3 regions of the Tardiphaga sp. OK246 genome follow, and region 3 is predicted to be linked to each of the others. Evidence: riboswitches for the same ligand, from Rfam matches in the RefSeq annotation. Region 3 holds a riboswitch; each other region holds the start of a gene.

Region 1 (6,130 bases), on a different contig from region 3:
CCACCGCGTGAAATACAACATCGAAATGATCCGTCAGATTCTTGAAATGGCGACGCGCAAACGCGTCAGCTCGCGGCCGTGTCGTCCTTGGCATCAGCCTTGTCCGCCTTCTCCTTGGCGGGCTCACCCTTGGTGCGCACGCCTGAGATCATCGTGCGGAGCTGACGTACGCGAACGCCTTCAGCGAGTTCGAACTCGACCTGCTCGTCATCGACCACCTTGGTGACCTTGCCGACGAGACCGCCCGAGGTGACGATGGTGTCGCCACGACGGATGTTCTTCACCATCTCGGCGTGGTCCTTCACCTTCTTCTGCTGCGGACGCAGAATCAGGAAATACATGATCACGAAGATCAGCGCGAAAGGCAGCAGCGACATCAGCATGCTGTTGGTGTCGCCGCCGGCTGCAGCCTGGGCAAACGCAGGGGTAATGAACATCGGAAGTCCTCGTGAACGCTGGGGAATAACCGGCGACGCGTCGGCGTTCGGCCGGTTTGGGTAAATTCGCGCGGACTATAGCGGCCGGCGTCCCAATTGCAACGCCGGTAAACCCTCTGATTTGTCTGCGATTTGTACCGCTTGCGGATGTGTTCCGGGCTCGATATGGGTGCGCGCCGAGGAAAGTCAAAAATGTCAAAAAAGCCCAATAAAACAAGCCGCCGCCCTGCCAAAAAGGCTCCCGCGACCCGCCCGACGAAGACCGCGGCAAAACGTCCGCGACCAGCCGCCGCTCCCCCGATGGAGGAGCGGATCGCGCTCGCCCTCGAAGCAATTGCCGCGGGTATGGCTGCCACGGCGCCGAAGCGCTCCAATGCCGATTCTCTGGCCAGCGCCGAGGCCTTCATCTGGCATCCCGACGGCCGCCTGGCTCCCGTACCGAAGGTCAGCCGGGTCGATATTGGCCTGCTGCAGGGCATCAATCAGCAGGTCGACACCCTGATCGAGAACACCCGGCGTTTCGCCAACGGCCTGCCGGCCAACAACGCGCTGCTCTGGGGCGCGCGCGGCATGGGCAAGTCATCACTCGTCAAGGCCGCGCATGCCTCGGTCAATGCCAGCAAGTCCGTCGCCGGCCGCCTCAAGCTGGTCGAGATCCATCGCGAGGACATCGAGAGCCTGCCGGCGCTGATGGAACAGATCCGCGCCTCGGATTTCTATTTCATCGTGTTCTGCGATGATCTGTCTTTCGACGGCAACGATGCGTCCTACAAGTCGCTTAAGGCTGTACTCGAAGGCGGCATCGAAGGCCGGCCGGACAACGTGATCCTCTATGCGACCTCGAACCGCCGCCATCTTCTGGCGCGCGAGATGATCGAGAACGAACGCTCGACCGCGATCAATCCCGGCGAAGCCGTCGAGGAGAAGGTGTCGCTGTCGGATCGTTTCGGCCTCTGGCTCGGCTTCCACAAATGCAGCCAGGACGAATATCTCGACATGGTGCGCGGCTATTGCAGCCACTATGGCCTCAAGACCGACGCCGCCGAGCTGGAGCGAGACGCATTGGAATGGTCGACCACCCGTGGCTCGCGCTCAGGTCGCGTGGCCTGGCAATTCGTACAGGAACTCGCAGGACGCCTGGGCGTGAAGCTGGCCACAAAGTAAAGGCAAGTGCCGCCCCGTCATGACAACGGGGCGGCATTCGACTCGCCCTAGGCGAGGCTTCGCAACTCACGTGCCGCCGCGACCATATTCACGAGCGCAGGCCGCACCTCCTCCCATTTGCGGGTCTTCAGCCCGCAATCGGGATTGATCCAGAGCTGGGAGTCCGCCAGCCGCTGCCGTGCAAGCTTGAGCAGATCGACCATATCGCGCGTTTCAGGCACCCGCGGCGAGTGGATGTCATAGACCCCGGGACCTATCTCGTTCGGGTACTTGTAGGTCCTGAACGCATCGAGCAGTTCCATCTTCGAACGTGACGTTTCGATGGAGATCACATCGGCATCCATGGCACCGATCGCATCGATGATGTCGTTGAACTCCGAGTAGCACATATGCGTATGGATCTGCGTGTCATCCCGCACGCCTGACGAACAGATGCGGAAGCTCTCCACGGCCCAATCGAGATAGGACTTCCATTCCGATTTGCGCAGCGGAAGCCCTTCGCGGAGTGCCGCTTCGTCGATCTGGATCATACCGGCGCCAGCCTTTTCCAGATCGGCCACCTCATCGCGTATCGCGAGCGCGATCTGGCGACACGCGACTTCGCGGGGAATGTCGTCACGCACGAACGACCAGTTCAGGATCGTGACAGGCCCTGTCAGCATGGCCTTCATCGGACGTTCGGTGAGCGACTGTGAGTACTGCCACCATTCGACGGTCATCGGATGCGGCCGGGACACGTCGCCGAACAGCACAGGTGGCCGCACGCAGCGGGAGCCATAGGATTGCACCCAGCCATGCTTGGTGAAGGCGAAGCCGGAAAGTTGCTCACCAAAATACTGCACCATGTCGTTGCGCTCGAACTCGCCATGCACCAGCACGTCGAGGCCGATATTCTCCTGCCAGCGCACCGCCCTCGCCGTCTGGTTCTGCAGGAACGTCTTGTAGGCAGCATCGCTGAGCGTGCCCCTGACATGGGCCCCGCGAGCGTTTCTCACTTCCGCGGTCTGCGGAAACGAGCCGATGGTCGTTGTCGGAAATGCCGGCAGTTTGAAGCGTCGGTGCTGTTCGGCAGCGCGCGTGGCAAAGTCACTGCCCCGACGACGCATGGTCGCGTCAACAGAGGCGACGCGTTTGGCGACCGCAAGATCGTGGATCTTCGACGACGCCAGTCGCGCAGCCGCCGCGGCATCCGACGCGGCAAGCGTTGCAGCGACATCAGCGCGGCTGCCAGCCAGCGCTGCTCCAAGTGCGGCCAGCTCTTCCATCTTCTGGATCGAAAAAGCCAGCCAGCTTTTGACGTCCGGATCGAGATCAGTCTCAAGGCTGAGATCGATCGGCACATGTAGCAGCGAACACGACGGCGCGAGCTCAACGCGATCCCTCCCCAAGAGATCGACCATGGGTTCCAGACTATCGAGCAGACTGGACAGATCGGATCGCCAGATATTGCGGCCATCGATCACGCCCAGCGAGAGGATCATGTCCTTCCGCGCCTTCGCAGCGACTTCATCGAACTGGTCCTGCGCGCGGACCAGATCGAGATGAAGCCCGGCGACGGGAAGCGACAGGGCCAAATCGAGGTTGTCGCCCAGCTCACCAAAATACGTGTTCAGCATGATCCTGAGTTGCGGAACCGCTTCGGCAAAAGCCGCATATGTCTTTTGCAGCGCCTGCCGGGCCGGCGCGTCGAGATCGAGCACCAGACATGGCTCATCCAGTTGCACCCACTCGGCGCCGCTATCGGCTAGTTCCCCGAGCACCTCGACGTAAACAGGCAGCAATCTGTCGAGCAGTGTCACCGGATCGAATGACGCATCCGCGCTCTTGGCCAGTTTCAGATAGGTCACAGGCCCGACTAGCACGGGTCGTGTCTGATAACCCAGCGATCTCGCCTCCTCGTACTCCTTGATCGGCTTGCGCGATGCGAGACTGAAGGTCTGATCCTGCGCCAGTTCAGGCACCATGAAGTGGTAGTTGGTATCAAACCACTTGGTCATCTCCTGTGCTGGTGCGCCTTGCGACGTGTCACGCGCATGAGAGCCGTGTGTACAGGCCTCGTCATGCGCGGCGCCTTGTGATCCACGTGCCATGGCAAAATAGGTCGCGAAGGAAACGTCTCCTCCCTTCCAGCCATAGACTTTGGGAATGGCGCCTACCATGACGCTGGTATCGAGTACCTGATCGTAGAATGAGAAGTCGTTCGACGGCATGACCGTGATCCCGAGCGACTTCTGACGCGCCCAATTTGCGGCACGCAGCCCGACGCCGACATCGATCAGCGCATTCTCGTCGATTGCACCGGACCAATAGCTTTCCAGCGCCATCTTGAGCTCACGCCGCGGACCGATCCGTGGCGTGCCCAATGCAGCAACAGGAAGTGAAGTAGCTGATTTTGAAGAAGTAGACTTTGACACAGTAGACATGGCTTAACCCCAATGATTGGGGGCAAAAGGCCAAAGTGACACGTCTGGATTCCACGACGGCAGTCGCGGAATCGCAACCGCACCACCGGGACACCCCGCCCGAGGACGTTTATGTTGTCGAGGCAGGTCTCCTGGCTCGCGGGTCAATGCTGCTGTCCGGCCTTCCCAAAACCTTTGCAGGTCTCAGTGACTTTAATGGACAGCGGCTCACCGCTTACAGTTGCGGGGGCAGCTCCGGCCTTGGCTTAACGCCTCACCGGCTTCCCTCTTAGCTTCGGGCAAACCTTCCCGAAGAACCACGACATGTTCACATATGGGCAACATCGCGCGGCAGTCAACCGAGCTTGCGTGCGCAAGCTGCCCACTCGCAGCAGCGCGTTGAAGATTTCGGAGCTGGAGTGGGCCGCAGCCCCGAGATCAAACGCAGCAAGCCCGGCACGAGGCCGGGCTTGCTTAAATGCGAACTACACTTCGTGGATTGCGCTTACGCCCCGTTGAGGAACTGCAGCGGATCGACCGGCGACGAGCCCTTGCGGATTTCGAAGTGAAGCTGCGGCGAAGTAACCTCACCGGACTGGCCGGACTTGCCGATCACCTGACCGCGCTTGATGGTCTCGCCACGCTTCACCATCAGCTCACTCGCATGGGCATATGCGGTGACGTAGCCGTTGGAGTGACGAACGAGGACCAGATTGCCGTAGCCCTTCAGCTCGTTGCCAGAATAGGCAACGACGCCATCTTCGGCAGCCTTGATCGGCGTGCCTTCCGGCACGGCGACGTTGATGCCGTCGTTGGACTTGCCATTGGTCTTGGCGCCGTAGCCTGTGACCACGCGGCCGCGCACCGGCCAACGGAACGTCGGCAAAGCGCCGGTTGCGTCAGCGGCTTTAGTCGGCGATTCCGGCGCGATTTCCTCAGGCGTCGTCGTGGCACTTGCCAGACGGGCCTTCTGTGCGGGTTCGGCAGAAGCAACACGGGCCACGGCAGCGGACGTGACCGCGCCAGCCGGAGCAGCCGTCACGGCTGCGACGGGCGCAGCGAGCGGCGCGGCTGCAGGAGCTGCATTGGCCGTACGCGCGCCGGGTACCGTGATCTTGGAGCCGAGCTTCAACTGGGCAGTCGGCGCCAGACCATTGGCGCGCGCGAGTTCGGCCACCGGCACGTTGTTCCGGCGCGAGATGCTCATCAGTGTATCGCCGCGATTGACGAAATGCGTGGTCGACGCGCCGACGGCAGGTTTGCTCGGAGCAGCGGCAACGGCCGGAGTTGCCGCGGCGCCCTGGCGCGGAATGATCAGCGACTGGCCGGGCGACAGCGCGCGCGGCCCCTTGTAGCCATTGGCCTGCAGGATCGCAGCCGACGAGACGTTGTAGCGCTTCGCCAGACCATCGAGCGTATCGCTGGTGCCGACGATGATCGAGGTGCCGCCATCACGGGCAAGGCCGTTGGTCGCTGCAACCGAGCGCGGCGCCGTGGAGCCGGTGGTTTCGATCGGCGCGCGTGCGGGCGGCGGCGTATACATACCGTTGCCGCCCCCGCTGACGGGAGCAGCCGACGCAACCGGACGAGCTGTCGGATAGGACTGCGGCGCCGAGATCGGCGGCGGCAAAGCCTGGGATTGATACTGCGGCTGCGGATTATAGGCCGGGCGCTGATATTGTGGCAGTTCCTGGCGCTCGACCGGCGCGCGCGGTGCGCGCTGCGGTACCGAGCCGGTGGTTTCGCCTTGCCAGCCAAAGCCACGGGACTGACCTGAGTCAAAATTTGGATTCTGAGATAGCCGTGTCTGCATGTCGGCGCTGCAGCCGGCAAAACCGATAGACATCAGCGCCAGCACCGCGACCTGCGGAGCGCGGCGCGAGTAAAGCAACTCGACAACGCTGGACATTGGTTACTCACTCATACGCAACAAACAACTGAATTGAGTAAACACCGTCTCCGTTACCAAGCCTTTAACCTTGCGACCAACACGTGACAGCCGTTCACGAACTTTTTTCAGAGTTCGCGCGCGATGCCCGGAAGTGCAGGCACGAAACGTACATCCACGAGCTCCTTTCGCTCCAATCCATCCCCGGTTTTGCGGATCCGGACCAGGGTCTGGACACC
Region 2 (6,130 bases), on a different contig from region 3:
ATGCCGGTGGACTTCACGCGGTCACGCAGGCCGTTCCAGTCGAGCGTGGTCGAGCGATCCATCTGCACACCACCGCGGGCCTCCGCAAGTATCTCGATGGAGTCGATCGGCAGGATGCCGCGGCTCCACAGCGATCCGTCGAAGGACGGATAGCGGCCGCGCTCGGCGGCAAGATCCACCGATGCCGAGATCGAATGGAAGGCAATCGCTTCCATGCTGGTGTCGGCAAACGCCACGGCCGCATCCGACGCCATCGCGATACCCTGCGCCTGCAGTGCATCCTGGAAGCCCATCAGACCCAGACCCACCGGACGATGCTTGAGGTTCGAGCGGCGCGCTTCCGGGATGGTGTAGAAATTGATGTCGATGACATTGTCGAGCATCCGCATCGCCGTGGTCACGGTACGCTTGAGCTGCGCGTGGTCGAGACCATCCTTGCCGATATGATTGAGCAGGTTGACCGAGCCGAGATTGCAGACCGCGACCTCATCATCGGACGTATTCAGCGTGATCTCCGTGCAGAGATTCGATGAATGGATCACGCCAGCATGCTGCTGCGGCGAGCGCAGATTGCAGGGATCCTTGAAGGTGATCCAGGGATGGCCGGTCTCGAACACCATGGTCAGCATGCGGCGCCACAAGTCAGTTGCGCGCACCTTCTTGAACACGCGGATCTCGCCGCGCGCAGCCTTCTCCTCATAGGCCGCATAGCGCTCGGCAAAGGGCTTGCCATAGAGGTCGTGCAGCTCCGGCGTTTCGTCGGGCGAGAACAGCGTCCATTCGCCATCGGCCTCGACGCGCTGCATGAACAGGTCTGGCACCCAGTTGGCGGTGTTCATATCGTGCGTGCGGCGGCGGTCGTCGCCGGTGTTCTTGCGGAGATCGAGGAATTCTTCGATGTCGATGTGCCAGGTCTCGAGATAGGCGCAGACCGCGCCCTTGCGCTTGCCGCCCTGATTGACGGCGATGGCCGTATCGTTGGCGACCTTCAGGAATGGCACCACGCCCTGGCTCTCGCCATTGGTACCCTTGATATGCGCGCCGAGACCGCGCACGCGCGTCCAGTCATTGCCGAGACCGCCGGAATATTTCGCCAGCAGTGCGTTGTCCTTCACCGACTTAAAGATGCCGTCGAGATCGTCGGCCACCGTCGTGAGGAAGCAGGACGACAGCTGCGGCCGCAGCGTGCCGGAATTGAACAGTGTCGGCGTCGAGGCCATGAAGTCGAACGACGACAGCAGGTTGTAGAATTCGATCGCGCGGGCTTCGCGGTCGATCTCGCGCAGCGCGAGGCCCATGGCAACGCGCATGAAGAAGGCCTGCGGCAGTTCGATGCGATTGCCCTGCACATGCAGGAAGTAGCGGTCATAGAGCGTTTGCAGGCCCAGGAACTGGAACTGGAGATCGCCTTCCGGCCTCAGCGCGGCAGCGATTCGCTTGAGATCGAAGCGCGCGAGTTCGGGATCGAGCAGCTCGGCCGCAATGCCGGTCTTGATATAGGCGCCGAAATATTCGGCGTAGCGCGTGGTCATGTCAGCCTGCGACGCGTGGGTCGGGCTGCCATGAACGAAGGACAGGACTTCCGTGCGCAGTTTATCGAGCAGCAGGCGGGCGCTGACAAAGGTGTAGTTCGGCTCCTGCTCCACCAGCGTGCGCGCGGCCATGATGCCAGCCAGTGCCAGTTCATCCAGCGTGATGCCGTCATAGAGATTGCGGCGGGTTTCCTCGAGCACCGGGGCGGCATCGACGCCATCAAGGCCGGCGCAGGCCTCGTTGACGATCAGCGCGAGACGCGCCGAATCGAGCGGGGCGCGCGTGCCGTTGGCGAGCGTGACGTGCAGCACCGGTGCGGTGGAAACCAGCGCGGGCTTGGCGGCCAGTTCCTCGGCGCGGGTGCGAGCGCGCTCCTCGCGGTACAGCACATAGGCGCGGGCCACCTTGTGGTGCTCGCTGCGCATCAGCGCCAGTTCGACCTGATCCTGGACGTCCTCGATATGGAAGGTCCGGCCTTCACCGACGCGGCGCGTCAATGCAGCCACGACTTCGCCGGTCAGTTGTTCCACCGCCTCATGGACGCGGCGCGACGCCGCTGCCGTGTGGCCCTCGACGGCCAGAAAGGCTTTGGTCATCGCGACGGAAATCTTGCTGCCGTCGAAGGACGACACCGTGCCGTTGCGCCGGATGATCTGCATCGAGGGTTCGCGCGCAGGCGCAGCGAGCGTTTCCGGCGACAGTTGAATCAGCGGCGCATGAGCCGCATCGCGTCCGTTGGACAAAACAGAAGATGAAGTAGGCATCGGCAAGACCCCGTGTGATGCATCAAGCAATGGGGGCTGGGGCCGAAAGGACGCTGCAAAATACACGGCGGAGATCCGCCGGCATTGCCTGCAAGCGACCGCTGGGACACCCCGCCCATGGACGTTCTGGTGTCGCGGCAGGTCTCCTGGCTCGCAGGTCAATGTCTGTTTCAGCCTTCCCGATGCTTGCGCATCAGTGACTTCAATCGAAACAGACTCACTGCTTACAGTTGCGGGGGCAGCGCCGGAATATGACGCAAAACAGCGTCTTTACCGGCTTCCCTCTTAGCCACCAAGTCTTGCGACAGGGCGGACCGTGACGTCTACATTTGGTGTGACCCGCGGCGAAGTGTCAAGCGGGCATTGAGCCGAACGCAACAAATTCGGTAGGGCTGTTGGTTCAGTGGACAACCGCTTGCGTGGCGGAAACCGCGGGATCGTTGGCGGTTTCTGCACGATGCGATTCGTTGTCCGAAAGGACCGTGAGGCGCAGAAGAGCCACATCAATCGATGGAGGATGCCATGCGGAACCTGGCAACGAGCACTGAGAGAACCGAGTTCAACGCTTTCGTGGAGCACGCAGGCGCGCTCACGGCGTTCGAGACGACGGAGCAGATCGCCCGGCGCCGACTCGACGAGATGCTGAACGAAGCGCTGATGGACAGCTTTCCTGCGAGCGATCCGGTTTCTTCACTGCAACTCGCCTGAGCAGAATCAGACCGCGCGAAAGCTGGCCCGATACTGGCTGGGCGTCAGACCCAGCCGTCGCACGAAGACCTGACGCATATGTTCGGCGGTGGTGAAACCGGATTCATAAGCCACCACCTTGAGCGGCAGATCGCTGCCTTCGAGACGGTTACGCGCCGTGTCGATCCGGGCGCCCTCGACAAAATCTGCCGGCGTCATCTTTGTTTCCTGCTTGAATGTCCGCGCAAAGGTGCGGGCGCTCATGCCCGCCACATCGGCCAGTTCATCCACGCTGTGCGCGTCACGCAGATGGGCCATCACATGAGCATGGACTCGCGCAATCGGTGAATCCGGCTCGGCCGGCGGTACCAGATAGGGACTGAATTGCGACTGGCCACCCTGGCGCTGCGCCACCACAACCAGACGCTTGGCTACGGCCAGCGCAACATCCGCGCCATGATCTTCCTGGACCAGTGCGAGACCGAGATCGATCCCTGCGGTGACGCCGGCCGACGTCACCAGCGCGCCATCGCGGCTATAGATGCGATCGAACTCCACATGCGCTTTGGGGAAACGCAACGCCAATAGCGGCGCATTCTGCCAGTGCGTCGTCACCGTCTTGTCGTCGAGCAAGCCTGCATGGCCGAGCGCGAATGCCCCGGTGCACACCGAACCATAACGCCCCGCCTGGAGCGCCGCATTGGCAAGCCACTCTGTGAGCTGCGGATCCGCCTCCGCCGTCGGCAGCCCTGGCCCGCCGGCCACCAGCACCAGATCCCAGGGCTTGTTCGCATCACTGAACGCCAGATCGGCGGATATCCGCAAACCGTTCGATGCACGCAGCGGCGCGCAGTCTGCAGCGACAAGTGTAATGTCGTAGCCGTCGCCCGGTGCAACGAAGCCATTGGCCTCCATGAACACATCAAGCGGACCGGCTACGTCCAGCGACTGGACGCCCGGAAAGATCGCAAGAGCAACGGTCTTCATGGTGATGCTTCATTCCGACGGCGAGGACAGGCCCAAGTCATTCTGAATAGATAGTCGTCTTGCGGCGGGAAATCACGGGCGAATGGCAGCTTTGCAGGGCGCGGCGCGATTGCGAGGACACCGCCCGCCGGCGACAACGGATGCATCACAACACCCCCGCAAGGAGCATCTCATGAGCAAGACCATTGCCGGCATCAAAGTCCCTGACAGCGCCCTCGCTCGCCAGGTCGATCAGCTGGTGCGCGACACCGAAAGCGATCTTCTGTATCATCATTCCAATCGGGTTTTCCTGTTCGGCGCGCTCGCCGGACAGCGCAAGGGTCTCAAAGTCGATTCCGAGTTACTTTATGTCGGCGCGATGTTTCACGACATGGGCTTACAGGCGCCCTATGCGAGCAAGGATGAACGTTTCGAAGTCGATGGCGCGAATGCTGCGGCGGACTTTCTGCGCAGCCACAGGATCGATGAGCGCGACATCGACGATGTCTGGGACGCCATCGCGCTTCACACGACACCGGGCATTCCCAAGCACAAGCGGCCCGTGGTGGCGCTCGTCACGGCTGGTGTCGAGATGGATGTGCTGGGTCTTGAGTACGACGCCTTCACGGCACATCAGCGCCACGAAGTGTGTGCCTGCCATCCGCGCGACCATGACTTCAAGAACGGGATCATCGATGCGTTCGCTGCAGGGACGATCCACAAGCCGGAGACCACCTTCGGCAACGTCAAGGCTGACGTGCTCGACCTCCGCGACCCCACCTACAAACGCGGGAATTTCTGCAGCATCATCCTGAACTCGGCGTGGAGCGAATAGACTCCCGCACGCGCATGGCGATCAACGCTGCCACCAGCAGCGTTGCGCCAAAGCCCGTGGGAGCGCCGAGAAATGGATAGGCGATCAGCAGCGCAGCAGCGAGACCGAGCACCGGCAGTTCGTGACGGCGAAAGCCTTCCGCGAGACCGATACGGGCGATGAAGCCGATGGCAATCGCAAGCACCATCACGTCGTACAGGAAAAGGTAGGGCGTCGTGAGCAAGGCGCCGACTGCCAGCGCAGCGGCTTTCAGTTCATAGCGCACGCTGCTGCGCCACAACGGCACCAGCACCGCTACGACGGCACCAATCATGATCCACTGGAACGTCCAGGCCAGCGGCTCGCTGCCGTCGAAATAGCGCACCAGTGCGAAGATGCTCTGCATCTTGCCCCATGGCGCGCGGCCTTCGGTAAGGAAGGCCTGCGAGAACATCGGCATCCAGTGGATAAAGGCCTGCCAGCTCTCGGTGCCGAAAGCGAGCCACGACACCGCGGCCAGCAGCACTGTTGTGATACCTGCGCTGACAAACGCCTTCCATTGTGACGCCGCGATCAGCATCAGCGGAAACAGAAATCCGTACTGCGGCTTGTAGCTGAGCAGGCCCAGACAGATCCCCGACAGGATCGGCCGGGTCGGCAGCAGCACCAGCATCCCGCCGATCAGCGCCGCGGTCAGAAATCCATTCTGCCCGACAAGGCCGTTGGTCATCACCACCGGAAAAGCCGCAGCCAGTAAAAGGCCGAAGGGACGACCGACGATCGCACGCATCGCCGCCAGATACGGCACGAAGCTGACCGCAGCCCAGCCGGCAAAAGCTACAGCATAAGGCAGCTTTGCGAGCAGTGCCGCGATGAACAGGAACGGCGGCGGATAATGCCAGGCGAAATTGCCGGGATAGCTCTGACCGAGAACCGCAATCTGGACCTTTTTCTGGATGTCCCAGTCATAAGCCCAAGCCGGATGACCATCGAGCACCAATCGCCCGGCAGACCACACATTGACGAAATCGGTGGGCGAGCCGAGGCCGTCTTCATAGATCCAGCCGCGACCGTAGAAGGTCGGGAAGAAGGCGAGATGCAGCATCGTCAGGATCGTGCAGACGATCAGCAGCGCCGGCGGAACAGGGCCACGCTCGGGTGTCGAAGTCATCGTGAGCGGCGCTGGCATAGGGTCCCCAATGCGCATCAAGGGCGCCGGGCGACAGTGCCGATGGAAGTTTGAGGAAGGTTTAAGTGGGACGTGGTCCCCGCGTCGGGCCTCGCTCCATTCGAGCTACAGATAACAAAAAACGCGGCCTTTCGGCCGCGTTTTGCATGTTTACGTGTGTCGACTTTACGCCTGCGG
Region 3 (6,130 bases):
GCCGCTACTGTGCTCAGTGTTGACAATGCCGCGCTCAAGCTCGGCAAAGAAGTTCCGGCGATTGGGGAGACCGGTGAGGCTGTCGATATTCGAATTCCGGAAATTCTTGTCGCTCAGCACCTGCAGCTCAGCCTGCTTGATACGCAGCGCCTTCTCCGAATTCACCCGCTTCTCGAAATCGGAGTAATTGCCGAGCAACATGAAGAGAACGGCCCCGATAACCACGACGAAGTTGAAGGCGATGGAGACGAAGACGACATTGTCGCTGGAGCCGAAAAAGAACGCGAAGGGCACGACAACCAGCGCCATCACGATCAGCGCTGCCGCGCGCAGATGCATGAGGCAGAAACCGCAGCCGATCGATGTAACGGCCATAAAGAACGCAACGTGGCTTTTGCTATAGGCGTCGCCATAGGGAAACAGGCTGAGGCTCCAGGCAGTGAACGCGACGCCGAGAATGCCTGCAAAGATGATCGAGCCGGTGAGCTTCTCGACGGCCTGGCTGAGTGACAGCGCCGTGTTCCGCGCTCTCAACCAGCTCAGTATCCGGATCACACAGATTGCATCGAATGCAGCAGGGAGATAGACGGTAAGCAGATGTGGCGCAGTACCATAAAAGGTAATCGCAAGTGCCGTCGTGTTGACGACCACCAGCGCATACATCATCGGCACCTGACGGGTGAAGGCAGCGAGTTTCGCCTCTACCAGTTCGGGGTTTTCGCGCGGCACCCGGAAGATCGTTCCGATCTGTGATGCCGCCATTTCGAAGTAGTTCAGCATCGTACCGTCCTGGACTCTGCACTCGTGAGTTAGATACCTAGCGCAACTTCTTTAAGATTGGCCTGCCTCGGTTGTCTAAAGTTCGCGCGAGTAACCGACTGTTCTGATTGGTGTATTTTCTTCTATTTGCGATGCTGCAGGTGCGAAAAGGTCAGGGGTGGTATTAAGAAACCGACCTTGCATCAGCGACATCGCAGCGGCATGTGGTTGAAGAGGGTCCATTCGCGGTGGGTGAGAGGAAGGACATGACAACAGCGAGCGGGGTTCGAATGATCTATGTGAGTTCGCTCGGAGGCCTTGCTGCTGTGGCAGACTCGCTGCCGTCCTTCGATCTGCTGACCCTTCTTTCGCCCGCCGCGAGCGAGCGCGACTGGAGCGGGTTGGCGCGTGAGCGGCATGTGGAGCTAACCTTTCACGATATCGTCGAAGCAACGTCGGACCTGATCGCGCCCGATGCCGACGTCGTGGATGCCATTCTTCAATTCGGCCGCGGCAGCATCGCTGATCGCCCGATGCTCATTCACTGCTGGGCCGGTATCAGCCGTTCCAGCGCTGCGGCTTACGCCATCGCCTGCGATCGCAATCCTGGCTATGAGGCGGCGATTGCAGATGAGCTACGCAAACGTTCGCCTTATGTGACGCCGAACAAATTGATGGTGCAATTGGCCGACGAACAGCTTGGCCGCGACGGCCGCATGGTCGAAGCCATCGCACGCATCGGCCGCGGTGCGGACGCTTTTGAAGGTGAGGCTTATCGATTGCCGTTGAACTGGCCTATTTGATCAGGGCTGCGACGCCGAGCAGAAAACCGATCTCGAAGAGTTGCTCGACGGCACCGAGCACGTCGCCGGTGTAACCGCCGATCAGTCGACGCGACCAGAGTGCGAGCAGTGCGGCGAGCGCTGCGCCGAGCAGAAGACCCGCAAAAAGCGATGCGACCGAGACGAGCGCAAGCGGGATTGCTGCAAGCACGACCACACCAAGTGCAAACAACGATTCCTCAAATCGCACGGGCGCCTCGGCGTAAGTGACCTTCATCGCACTGGTATCGCCGCTATAGGGCAGGCGGTTCATCACGAAGGCCGGCATGGCGCGTGCTGCGGCGTGGACGGCGATCAGCGCTGCCGCACCTGCCCACAGCGGCAATATGGCGAGCGCCGCAATGCGCAGCGCCGTGCCCAGGCAAAGTGCGAGCGCCCCGTAGGTGCCGATGCGGCTGTCCTTCATGATTGCAAGACGCTTTTCGATCGTCCAGCCTCCGCCGAAACTGTCGGCCGTATCGGCAAGGCCGTCTTCATGCAGCGCGCTGGTCAGAGCGATGCTTGTCGTGATCGCCAGCAGGGCGGAAATCAGCGGTGACCAGAATTCGCCGACAACGAGAAACACGATTGCGGATGCAGCACCGATGCCGGCGCCGACCACCGGAAAATACTTCATTGCACGCGCAAGCCAGTCAGGCCCTTGCGCGTCGACAGTTGCCGGTACCGGCAGCACCGTCAGGAAACGGATCGCATTCAAAAGATGCGGATCCAGCCTCATCTAGATCTTTCCGGCCAGCACGTCGTCGAGGCTCGCAACATCGGTCAGCATGCGCGCAGCGGCACGGACCAACGGCACCGCAAGCAGCGCGCCGGTGCCTTCACCGAGCCGCAAGCCGAGATCAAGTAGCGGCTGGGCATCGAGCGCGTTGAGTACGATGTCGTGGCCGCGTTCAGCCGAACGGTGCGCGAAGACGCAGTAGTCGCGTGCGGCCGGGCACAGACGAACGGCGAGCAATGCCGCGGCGCTGGAGATGAAGCCGTCGATGATCACCGGCCGCCGTTGCGAAGCTGCGCCGAGGATCGCTCCGGCCATGCCCGCGATTTCCAGCCCGCCTAATTGGGCCAGCACATCCAGTGGCGCAGTTGCGTCGCTGCGCGCTGCCGCCTTCGTGATCGCCGCGCGCTTGCGCGCCATGCCGGCATCATCCTGCCCGGCGCCAACGCCGATACAATCATTCAGGGGTGCCGGTGCGAGTCGATGAACCACCAGTGCCGAGGAGGCCGTGTTGCCAATTCCCATCTCGCCGAGCGCGATGATGTCTGCGCCGGCCTTGATCTCACCGACGGCGATTCTGAAGCCGCGCGTCAGCGCATCGGCCGCGTGCTCTGCCGTCATCGCTGGCTCGCGCGCGGCATTCGCCGTACCCATGCGGACCTTTGCATCGATCAGCTTCGGGTGCACCGGCAGCTCGGCGGCGACGCCGATGTCGATCACGCGCACACCGATGTCATTGGCCGCGGCGAAAGCATTGGCCGTGGCGCGGCCGGCCAGATAGGTCATCACCATCGCGACCGTGACCGCCGATGGATATTGCGACACGCCTTCGGCCACCAGTCCGTGATCCCCCGCGAACACCAGCAGCACGGCATTGTCACCGCGCGGTTCGCCTGGATGCCGGATCATGCCGAGTTGCAATGCCAGCTCCTCGATTCGTCCGAGCGATCCCAGCGGCTTGGCCTTGCCGTCGATGGCAGCGCGGATTCCTGCCGCGATCTGCGGGTCAACAGGCGCAATGGCGGGCGGCTGCCACAAGGGCTGGGAATGGGCGGACATAGGGTTCCTTTTCGCGGCCTAACTGACGCAAGACGACCTGCAAGGTCAACAGGTCCGGGCGACAGTCCGTCGGCGCGGTTGACCCCGGCGCACCCGGCAGATAGCGTCTTTTGCGATGGTCCTTCCGCGTGGAAGGTGAATAGGGAAGCCGGTTTGAGGCCGGCGCTGCCCCCGCAACTGTAAGCGACGAGCCCGCGCCGGTGCCACTGGGAATTCTTCAGAATTCTTGGGAAGGCGGCAACAGGCTGTGACTCGCAAGCCAGGAGACCTGCCATCACGAACTGTGCTTTGGTGGCGTCGTCGGGGCGGGGTGCACCGGACGGGAGCGAACTGACGGCCATGCTGTCGGCGCGATCCAACAAAGCTCGTAGGCCCGCGAGGGCATGAACTGAGCATGTAATGGATCACGACAGCGCCGATATCTCTGGCGAACAAATTTCGGTCGAACCGCCGCGCCCCGTGCCGGCGGGTCCCGTTGTCGTGAGCGTGTGCATCAGCTGCAAGGCCGCCGAAACCGGCACGATCGTCGGGCCGGACATGTTCGATGCGGTGAAGGCCGCGCTCGGCGATGGCGATGCCGCCGTGATGGTGCGTCCGGTGCAGTGTCTCAGCGTCTGCAAGCGGCCAGCAACCGTTGCGGTGACGAGCCCTGATGGCTACACGTTCCTGTTCGGCGATCTGCAGACCGATAGCGGCAGCGCGGCGCTGGTGTCTTTCGTGGAGTCCTATCAGAAGGCCGACTACGGCCTGGTGCCATGGCGCGAGCGCGCCGAGGTGCTGCGCAAGGGCATGGTCGCGCGCGTGCCGCCGATGCGTTGGTCGCCTGAAGATGGGCGTGCGCCGAAATGACCGCGGTCTCCACCACGTTGGTGCTGGGCGGTGCGCGGTCCGGCAAGTCAACTTTCGCCGAGAGGCTGGTCGATGGCATCGGCCTGACCAAAGTCTATCTTGCGACTGCAACGGCCGGTGACGACGAGATGCATGCCCGCATCGCGCAGCATCGCAAGCAGCGCGGCGAAGGCTGGATCACCGTGGAAGAGCCGCTGGCGCTGGTCGATGCGCTGACGCGCGAGGCGACGGTCGGCCGCGTCGTGCTGGTGGATTGCCTGACGCTATGGCTGTCGAATCTGATGTTTGCCGAGCGCGATCCGGAGATCGAGGCAAAGCGTCTGGTGCGCTTCCTCGATGTCTCGCGCTATCCGATCGTTTTCGTGTCCAACGAAGTTGGCCTCGGCCTCGTGCCGGAGACACCGCTCGGCCGCGCGTTTCGCGATGCGCAGGGCCGCCTCAACCAGATCATCGCGGCCGCCGTGCCGAATGTTGCTTTCATTGCCGCCGGGCTTCCGCTCTGGCTCAAGCGTTCCCAGGAGAATTGAATGTCCCGCGTTCCCGTCACCGTCCTCACCGGATTTCTCGGCGCCGGCAAGACCACGCTGCTGCGCTCGCTGCTGACCCAGGCCGATGGCCGCCGCATCGCCGTGATCGTCAATGAGTTCGGCGATGCCGGTTTCGATGGCGGTCTGGTCGAGGAATGCGCGGCAAAGGCCTGTGCGCCCGGCGATATCGTCGAGCTTACCAATGGCTGCATCTGCTGCACCGTCGCCGACGACTTCGTGCCGACCATGGATAAGCTGCTGTCGCGCGAGCGTCCACTCGATGCCATCGTCATCGAGACCTCCGGCCTCGCGCTGCCGCAGCCGCTGTTGAAGGCCTTTGCCTGGCCGGCAGTGAAGACTCGCGCCACTGTCGATGGCGTCGTCACTGTCGTCGACGCGCTGGCGCTCTCTGAAGGCCGTGTCACGCTGGACGAAGACGCTGTTGCCGAACAGCGCGCCAAGGACGAAGGCATCGAACACGACGACCCCATCGAGGAAGTGTTCGAGGACCAGCTCGCTTGCGCTGATCTGGTGGTTTTGTCGAAAAGCGATCTCGTCGCTCCAGAAAAGCTCGCCGAGATCGAAGCCAAGCTGAAAGCCGTGTTGCGCCCCGGTGTCAGCATCGTGCGCTCCAAGGGCGATCTCGCGCCATCGGTGCTGATCGGCCTCAATGCCGCCGCCGAGGACGACATGGCTGCCCGCGTCGGTCATCACGGCGAGGAGGAAGAACACGACCATGACGACTTCGACAGCATCGTCGTCAAACCCACCGCTGCTGCGAGCATCGATGCGATGCGCGCACGCATCAGCGACGCGCTCGGCCTCGACGGTGTCCTCCGTGTGAAGGGCCATGCCCGCATCGCCGATAAATCTGCGCCGATCGTCGTGCAGGCCGTTGGCGCTCGCGTTGAACTCGCCTTCGCCCGGCCGGACGTGATGCAGGCCGAGCATCTGGTGGTCATCGGCCTCAAGGGATTCGACGGCGACGCCGTGCGAAAGGCACTCGCCGGGTAACGCAGGTTCACCCGCATGCATCTGAAGCTCGATACCTCCGGCAGCATTGACGACGGCGACGTCGCCCGCGATCTCGGGCAGGACACCGCTGATATCGTCGTGCTGTCTGCGGCAGACAGCGATCTGGCGGCGTTCAATGCGGCGCATGCGACGCTATCGGACGATTTCCCGAGCGTACGGCTCACGAATATGCTGGCGCTCGGCCATCCCGCGTCGGTCGATCTCTATGTCGAACGGACGCTGGCCAAGGCGAAGATCGTCGTGCTGCGCATGCTCGGGGGTATCAGCTATTGGCCCCATGGCGTCGAAAGCCTGCGCAGCGATGCGCTGAGCCGCGGTGCCAAATTCGCCTGCCTGCCCGGCGA

Evidence for each region. Region 3 has a riboswitch for cobalamin ahead of CHC01_RS16325 (DUF1636 family protein). Riboswitches for the same ligand answer to the same signal wherever they lie in the genome.
Region 1: another riboswitch for cobalamin. It lies ahead of metE (5-methyltetrahydropteroyltriglutamate--homocysteine S-methyltransferase); the one in region 3 lies ahead of CHC01_RS16325 (DUF1636 family protein).
Region 2: another riboswitch for cobalamin. It lies ahead of CHC01_RS01880 (ribonucleoside-diphosphate reductase subunit alpha); the one in region 3 lies ahead of CHC01_RS16325 (DUF1636 family protein).

Annotation. Positions count from the first base shown of each region.
Region 1 covers NZ_FZOX01000002.1:973,603-979,732, forward strand. Annotated here, with positions in the region: gene secD (protein translocase subunit SecD) at 1-21, opposite strand, end outside; gene yajC (preprotein translocase subunit YajC) at 66-437, opposite strand; gene CHC01_RS12005 (ATP-binding protein) at 630-1,601, shown strand; gene metE (5-methyltetrahydropteroyltriglutamate--homocysteine S-methyltransferase) at 1,649-4,024, opposite strand; cobalamin riboswitch at 4,129-4,340, opposite strand; gene CHC01_RS12015 (M23 family metallopeptidase) at 4,509-5,912, opposite strand; gene CHC01_RS12020 (protein-L-isoaspartate(D-aspartate) O-methyltransferase) at 6,020-6,130, opposite strand, start outside.
Region 2 covers NZ_FZOX01000001.1:386,605-392,734, forward strand. Annotated here, with positions in the region: gene CHC01_RS01880 (ribonucleoside-diphosphate reductase subunit alpha) at 1-2,297, opposite strand, end outside; cobalamin riboswitch at 2,417-2,631, opposite strand; gene CHC01_RS01885 (hypothetical protein) at 2,820-3,005, shown strand; gene CHC01_RS01890 (GlxA family transcriptional regulator) at 3,012-3,971, opposite strand; gene CHC01_RS01895 (HD domain-containing protein) at 4,144-4,785, shown strand; gene CHC01_RS01900 (glycosyltransferase family 87 protein) at 4,757-5,953, opposite strand; gene ftsH (ATP-dependent zinc metalloprotease FtsH) at 6,119-6,130, opposite strand, start outside.
Region 3 covers NZ_FZOX01000003.1:709,592-715,721, reverse strand. Annotated here, with positions in the region: gene CHC01_RS16345 (putative bifunctional diguanylate cyclase/phosphodiesterase) at 1-780, opposite strand, end outside; gene CHC01_RS16340 (tyrosine phosphatase family protein) at 1,026-1,562, shown strand; gene cobS (adenosylcobinamide-GDP ribazoletransferase) at 1,555-2,319, opposite strand; gene cobT (nicotinate-nucleotide--dimethylbenzimidazole phosphoribosyltransferase) at 2,320-3,375, opposite strand; cobalamin riboswitch at 3,475-3,665, shown strand; gene CHC01_RS16325 (DUF1636 family protein) at 3,775-4,224, shown strand; gene cobU (bifunctional adenosylcobinamide kinase/adenosylcobinamide-phosphate guanylyltransferase) at 4,221-4,751, shown strand; gene cobW (cobalamin biosynthesis protein CobW) at 4,752-5,765, shown strand; gene cobN (cobaltochelatase subunit CobN) at 5,781-6,130, shown strand, end outside.